2 regions of the Virgibacillus xinjiangensis genome follow, and region 2 is predicted to be linked to the other one. Evidence: predicted binding sites of a transcription regulator. Region 2 holds the regulator's gene; the other holds the start of a gene.
What was found. Region 2 encodes LexA, which represses DNA repair genes until DNA is damaged. Its sites were predicted from a motif close to CGAACATATGTTCG; they were not measured.
Positions count from the first base shown of each region.

Region 1 (3,420 bases), on a different contig from region 2:
ATTATTGGTTTATTGGGTGGTGTCGTAAATGCTACAATTGAACCCAATTTCAATAACATTCAGCAGGAAGTTACTGTCCTTAAAGACAAAGTAATTAATCTTGGTTATATTCCAGCTACTTTGAATGTTACTCTTGCTGCAGGTGACCCACTAGAAATCCCAATTCGTATTTTCTTCCAAGAGCATACGCATTGTCCGGGAATCTGCCCTGGAGATACAGTTACTGAAACTAGGCCGGAAGTTGAGGCAGTTTTGAATGAGCCATTGGTGGGTACAGATGCTTCTGGCGCAACCTTCATTAATTTGCTTTTATTTAAGGCAGTGGTCCGGACACACATCACTGTTACCCGTCAAGGCATTGAGAGAAATGGCAAGTTCTATGACTTGAATAACCGGCGCTGCGAGCCTACTACTACTCCAGTTCCAATTGAAACACCTCTTGATCTGACAGCAGGGCCTCTTCCTACTCCAGCTAACGGAGGCGTTGCTCCAGCTCAGAACACTCAGCAAACTAACAATAACAACAATGATGGAGGAACCACCTCCTAATTAAAAAGGCCAAGAAAGAAACCCGGCAACCTGGGTTTCTTTCGTTTTCTCCAGTTTAATACAAGCTTACCCGCAAAAAAACCATCTCTTCACGCATAATGCCCGCCAATTTTTCTGCTCCGCTCCAAGGTAATCCCGGCATCGGTATAGCTGGAGGCACGCAGGATGGCAGTAGAGCCGAATTTATCGCGGATTTCATCCATTACATAGCCGATATCATTTTTCTTGGTTCGGTCCTCAAACAGGTTCAGTTGGGTTTCCTGTTTATCGAACAAATTATCGAGGGTGACGTAGACTCGGCGGATGCTGCTTTTTCCGTCATAGAATTCATGGAATAACTGCTGGCAGACATGATAGACATCCATCGTCACATTGGTGGGCAGGTCGATCGAGCGGGAACGGGAAAAGCCGCCGCCCGTTTCTTGGGAGTAACCGATGCCGAGATGGATGGTCTTTCCTGACTTTCCGGCTGTCCTTGCTCTGCGGCATACTTCCTCACAGAGATCAAGGATACATACGGCTGCTTCCTCTTGGGAGTAATCTCTCAATAGGGAAATGCCATGTCCGAATCCTTTCTGCTCCTGCTTGGTGAATTCCCCAAAAACAGGGCTCAGGTCAATCCCCCAAGCATGCCAGTACAACTGCTCTCCCATGATGCCGAACCGTTTCCTCAGCCGGTCCGGGTCGAATCTGGCGAGCTGTCCCAGGGTGACGATGCCCATGCGGTTCAAATTGCGTTTCATCCTGCTGCCGATTCCCCAGATATCTTCCACAGGGAAGGGCCACAGTTTCTCCTCCACATCCTCATACCGGCATTCGGCAATGCCCTGTTTCTTGGCATGGAGGTCCATCACGACCTTTGCCAGAAATTTATTGTCTCCAATTCCGATGGAGGAGGTGATGCCGAAACTTTCCTTGATATCCCGCTTGATTTTACGGGCAGCTTCCCATCGATTGCCGAACAGCCTTTCGAGTCCATTGACGGTGACCCAGACTTCATCCACGGAATATTGGTGGATGGCTTCCTTGGGGACATATTGATGGATCAGTCTGGTAATCTCCACAGACATTTGCAGATAGTCCGCCATATGTGCAGGCACGATATGGATGTCCGGATCATCCGGCAGTTCGAAAAAACGGCTGACATTGCTGATGCCGTATTTCTTCTTCAACTGGGGAGAAGCAGCTAGAACAATACTCCCCGGACGGTTTGGATCGCCGACCACCGCAAGCATGGTCTTCATGGGATCCAGCCCCAATTTCACTGCTTCCACGCTTGCATAGAATGACCGCATATCAATGCACAGCACATCATTGCGGGGATATGAGGAATAATCCACTGTCTTTCACCACCTAACAGAACGTTTGTTCTTATTATATACACTTCCTTTTCATTATCAATGGAAATAAATTGAAGGCCTCCGACAATGGAAGTGAAGGATTACTTCACCAAAAAAAGGAAGCTCCACATGAGCTTCCTGAAGGATTACAACGTGTTTCGTCCTGATGGCTGCAATTGTTGGCGCGCCTGCTCCAACTGTTTTTGAGCTTGCTGGAATTGCGGGTTGTTCTGAACCTGTGTCCCCATCTGTGCTTGTGCTATTTGCAGTCCCTGTTCCGCCTGCTTCAGCAAGCGCTGGGCTTCTTGGACTTTACCGGGGTCCGTGTTTGATTGAGCCTGTTCCATTGCCTGCTGGATTTGCTGGGTTGTTTCATATAGTTCCTGCTGTGGGTTTTGCTCCGCCATTTGCGAGACACCTCCGATATTTGTTGAGCAGCATATGGGCTCTTTGTTTAGATTTCCATCAATCCTTCTATCCTATGTACAGGAAATACAGCTTCCTGAAGAACAAGTTTTTGTAAGGCTTGTCTGTTTTTGTTTGATATAACTACCATATTGCAAATATAAAGAAAAATAAGTGTTCTTGCGTGGTTCTTTACTCGATAGATGGTATGATGAAAAAAAGAAAAAAGGGAGCGGTGCATGGTGAAGGAACAACTGAAGAATTTTCTCAAAAGTGATCCAAGATTGACGGGGGCTTTGGCTGGTGTCAGCATCCGATCTGCACGGACGGGAGAAAAATTGTTTGACCATATGGGGGACATACGCTTTCGTCCTGCCTCCAATATGAAACTGTTCACCTCGGCAGCCGCACTTACCGTGCTGGGTGCCGGTTACACCTTTTCCACAGAGCTTGGAACAGACGGCAGGACGGAAGGGGAATTGCTGAGGGGAAACTTGTTTTTGCGCGGGAAAGGGGATCCGACGCTGCTGCCGGCAGATCTTGAACGTTTTGCAGAAAAAATCCGAGAGGCCGGCATAAAGCAGATTGCAGGAGATGTGATTGGTGACGGAAGCTGGTATGATGACGTGCATCTTTCACCCGATCTCAGTTGGAGTGATGAACAGTATTACTATGGAGCACAGGTTTCAGCTTTAACGGTAGCACCTGATGAGGATTATGATGCAGGTTCCGTCGTTGTCGAGGTGGAACCAGGCATGGCAGTCGGTGATCGGCCCGAAATCCACATCTTTCCGGAAACGGACTATGTGGAGGTGGTCAATGAGGCATGGACGGATTCCGGGGGTGAGGAGTCAAGTATCAAAATTGAACGAAGGCATGCCACGAATATGGTGGTCGTGAAAGGAGCCATTCCCCTTGGAGGAGAGACGGAAAAGGAATGGATGTCCGTCTGGGATCCGGCAATCTACACAACACAATTGTTCGGCCGAGCATTGGAGGACCGGGACATCAGCTGGACCGGGAAGCTGAAGGCAGGGGAAGCACCGGAGGATATGAACATTCTTTATACAGACCGTTCCATGCCACTGGCAGAACTGCTGGTTCCCTTCATGAAATTAAGCAACAA
Region 1 is NZ_JBHRSA010000028.1:44,144-47,563, reverse strand. It holds gene ACFOGI_RS06815 (hypothetical protein) at 1-549, shown strand, start outside; gene ACFOGI_RS06810 (DNA polymerase IV) at 639-1,889, opposite strand; gene ACFOGI_RS06805 (hypothetical protein) at 2,036-2,296, opposite strand; gene dacB (D-alanyl-D-alanine carboxypeptidase/D-alanyl-D-alanine endopeptidase) at 2,534-3,420, shown strand, end outside.
Region 1: the regulator LexA is predicted to act here: its motif matches at 1,908-1,921, upstream of ACFOGI_RS06810 (DNA polymerase IV).

Region 2 (3,420 bases):
CTATTGAACCACTTGGAATTTTTAGGATTATGGTTCATAAAGTCTGTCCACAATGTATAAGCCATTGGGGCAGCGCCCATAGGCAAACCCGGGTGTCCGGAGTTTGCATTCTCGATCGCGTCGATCGACAATGTACGAATGGTGTTGATTGATTTCTGTTCAATTGCGTTTGCCATTTAAAATCTCCTTTACTCTTTCTGTCTGATAAGTTTGTCACATATACATTCTATAATGAAACATTTCACATAACAAGTCTGAGTTCTGCTCCTATGGAAACGTAAAATTAAATTTAGTGCTTTTTATTCCTGTCTTGAAGATCCCTTACTTTTTGAGGAGTTACATCGTTCCCATCAGGATCCATGACTGTCATCGATTTGAACTGGTTTTTAAACGACCTGCGGACATTTTTCAAGTATTCTTCCCGAAGCTGTTTCTGTTCCTCTTTTTCCGTTTCCGTCAATCCGTCTTTCTTTGATTTTTTGGAAAGCTCATTGATCCGCTCAATTTTTCCTTTTGATAACATGGTCTATAACCTCCTTGGCTGTCCTGTCCAACAAACTAAAAGAGCAGGGACAGTCTCGTCCTTGCTCTTCATCTTATCTTTCCATATGGACATTATCAAGTATTTTGATACTCCTTGTATCTACGGTGTACCGTCGCTTTCGAGACAGGGTAACCCAAGTTATTCAAGGTCCTGGCAATTTCTTCAAACGTAAGTTTATTCTGTCTCAACCGTACTACTTCTTCTATTGGGAAATCGACTCTCTCCCTGCCTGGGGCATTATTGCGGTTGGAAAGGTTATCTGCTGGGTTGAAGCCGTTGCTGACCGCCTTTTTCATTCCTCTCTTAATTTTGGTATTATGGATTTTACGTTGATATTCCTCTACGATTCCTACAATTTGGAGAACCATGGAATCGGACTCGGAAAGTTCCAATTCTCCATCGTGGATTGCGGTATAAACTGGAACCTTGAGTTTTTGCAGCTGATGGAACAAAGCGATTTTGGTATTTCCCCGGCCGAGCCTTGTCTCATCCTGTATTAGAAGACAGTCAGCTTTTCCTTCTGTAAAATAATCCAGCATTTCAAATACCCCGTCCCGGTCAATATCATAACCGCTCTTCTGTTCTTCTATGGTGGCAACCACTTCAAAACCGAAATTCACAGCAAGATCATTAAGTTCCTTCCTCTGCCTTGCGAGTGATGTTTCCTGTTCGGTTTTATTCGTACTTACTCTACAATACACGATAGCTTTCATTGGACAAAACCCCTTGTGTTAATCTCAGCTGGTTATCATAGCAAAATAAAGAAACCCCAACATTAATATAAAAGTAATTATATAAAATGCATCGGTCTTTGTTATTTTACCAAACATTCAGCATTCCTCCCACTAAAATATAAGAACTATTGTTCGCATACAAATCATGTTAATACGAACATACGGTCCTGTCAACCGTTTTTTCGAACTAACGTTTGCATTAGCTAGTACCGAATGGTAAACTATCACTAGTAAATTCTATGTGCGAGGTGTTTGATAGATGACTAAGCTTTCAAAAAGGCAGCAAATGATCCTTGATTATATAAAAGAACAAGTCGGCGATAAAGGTTATCCACCTTCCGTCCGAGAAATCGCTGAAGCAGTCGGACTGGCTTCCAGCTCCACGGTACACGGGCATTTATCCAGATTGGAGAGCAAGGGCTTCATCAGGAGGGATCCTACAAAACCGCGTGCTATAGAAGTCTTGAATCTGGAAGAGGAAAACAATATTCCAAGAGAAGAAGTTCGGTATGCCCCAGTCATAGGTAAAGTTACAGCAGGCTTGCCTATAACTGCCGTGGAAAATATCGAAGAGTTCATTCCTCTCCCTGATTCCACTGCAGGTACGGATGATAATCTATTTATTCTAGTAATTGATGGGGAAAGTATGATAGAAGCTGGAATACTTGATGGGGACATGGTCATCGTAAAGCAGCAGAACACTGCTCAGAACAGTGATATAGTGGTAGCGATGACCGAGGAGAATGAAGCGACAGTAAAACGGTTTTTCAAAGAGAAGGATCATATCCGTCTTCAGCCGGAGAATGCTACCATGGAACCTCTCATCTATGACAATGTGACGATACTTGGAAAGGTAATAGGTCTCTACAGGAATATCCATTAAAAAAGCTGCCATGTGGCAGCTTTTTTAATGTTCCTTGCCCATATACATGCTAGAATTGGACTGCTAATTTCGAGCAAACATTTCCTATACAATATAATTTTGTCTTCGTTTTGCAGATGCCCCTCGCGGTACATACAAATTAAAAAGAACTTCCATTCATGAGCCGCTTTCCCATACTTAATCTGCTGATTGGTCTATAGGCAAGCGGTAAGGCAGCGGGTTTTGATCCCTGATTCGCTGGTTCAAGCCCAGCTAGACCAGCCACCCCCACCATAGTTGGTCCAATAAGGTACAACACTGCCAAGTAAACCCGGACAGTGTCGTACCTTATTTTTCATATCGCGTGCACACCCCATTAAACAGAGAATATACTGGCAAGGAATCACAACTATAACATTAGGGATGTGGAGACATGATACAGCTGCCCGGACTGGATTTTGAATCAGCATTCAATTGGGCTTCCGATCCCATTGAACATACGATTCTTAACCAAATGCATAGCCAGCCTGTCGTTTATTCCTACCAATCTATTGATGGATTACAGTTTGAATTAAAGTTGCGCAAAAATATCATAAGGAGTGCCAAAGCACTGAATGAGAGTGAAGCAAAATTTGAAACCTTTAAAAACTCCCGCTGTAACCCCGATTTTTGGCATCGTACAAATGTTGGAGGGTTCCGTTTAAGACAGGATGTTTCGCCAGCTGATGGTATCTTGGATATATACAAAAACAGCTCTTTGTATGGCTTTGAATGTGCTACAGCTATATTGATCATCTATTACCATGCTGTACTGGAGTCCATCGGAGAAAGATTGTTTAATCAATATTTTCAACAGCTATATTTATACAGCTGGCATCATGATACAGATCTGGGTATCCAACGAATTCAGACAGAATATATATTGCCAGGCGATGTTGTTTATTTCAACAATCCCGATTTCCATCCCGAAACGGACTGGTGGAGAGGAGAAAATGCAGTAGTTTTGGAAGACGGCATGTACTTTGGGCACGGTATGGGGATTACGACCGGGGAACGGATTATCCAATCTTTAAATCAACAACGAAGACCAGGTGGAACGCGATCAGCGTATTTAATGCGTTCCGCTACCAGGCCTTCTTTTGGCCATCTCGCTCGTATCACTTCGCTTTCTCGAAGTTTTGCCCCTTATAAAGTCCACTACCCCGTCGTCCATCATGATAGGACCTCTCTTTCCTACACTGGATACCTAAGCTTTTTAAATGGAGTTTATTACTCTTAGA
Region 2 is NZ_JBHRSA010000004.1:19,364-22,783, reverse strand. It holds gene tkt (transketolase) at 1-176, opposite strand, end outside; gene ACFOGI_RS01060 (DUF896 domain-containing protein) at 290-523, opposite strand; gene ACFOGI_RS01055 (YneB family resolvase-like protein) at 619-1,257, opposite strand; gene lexA (transcriptional repressor LexA) at 1,538-2,161, shown strand; tRNA gene ACFOGI_RS01045 (tRNA-Gln) at 2,352-2,425, shown strand; gene ACFOGI_RS01040 (protein-glutamine gamma-glutamyltransferase) at 2,574-3,419, shown strand.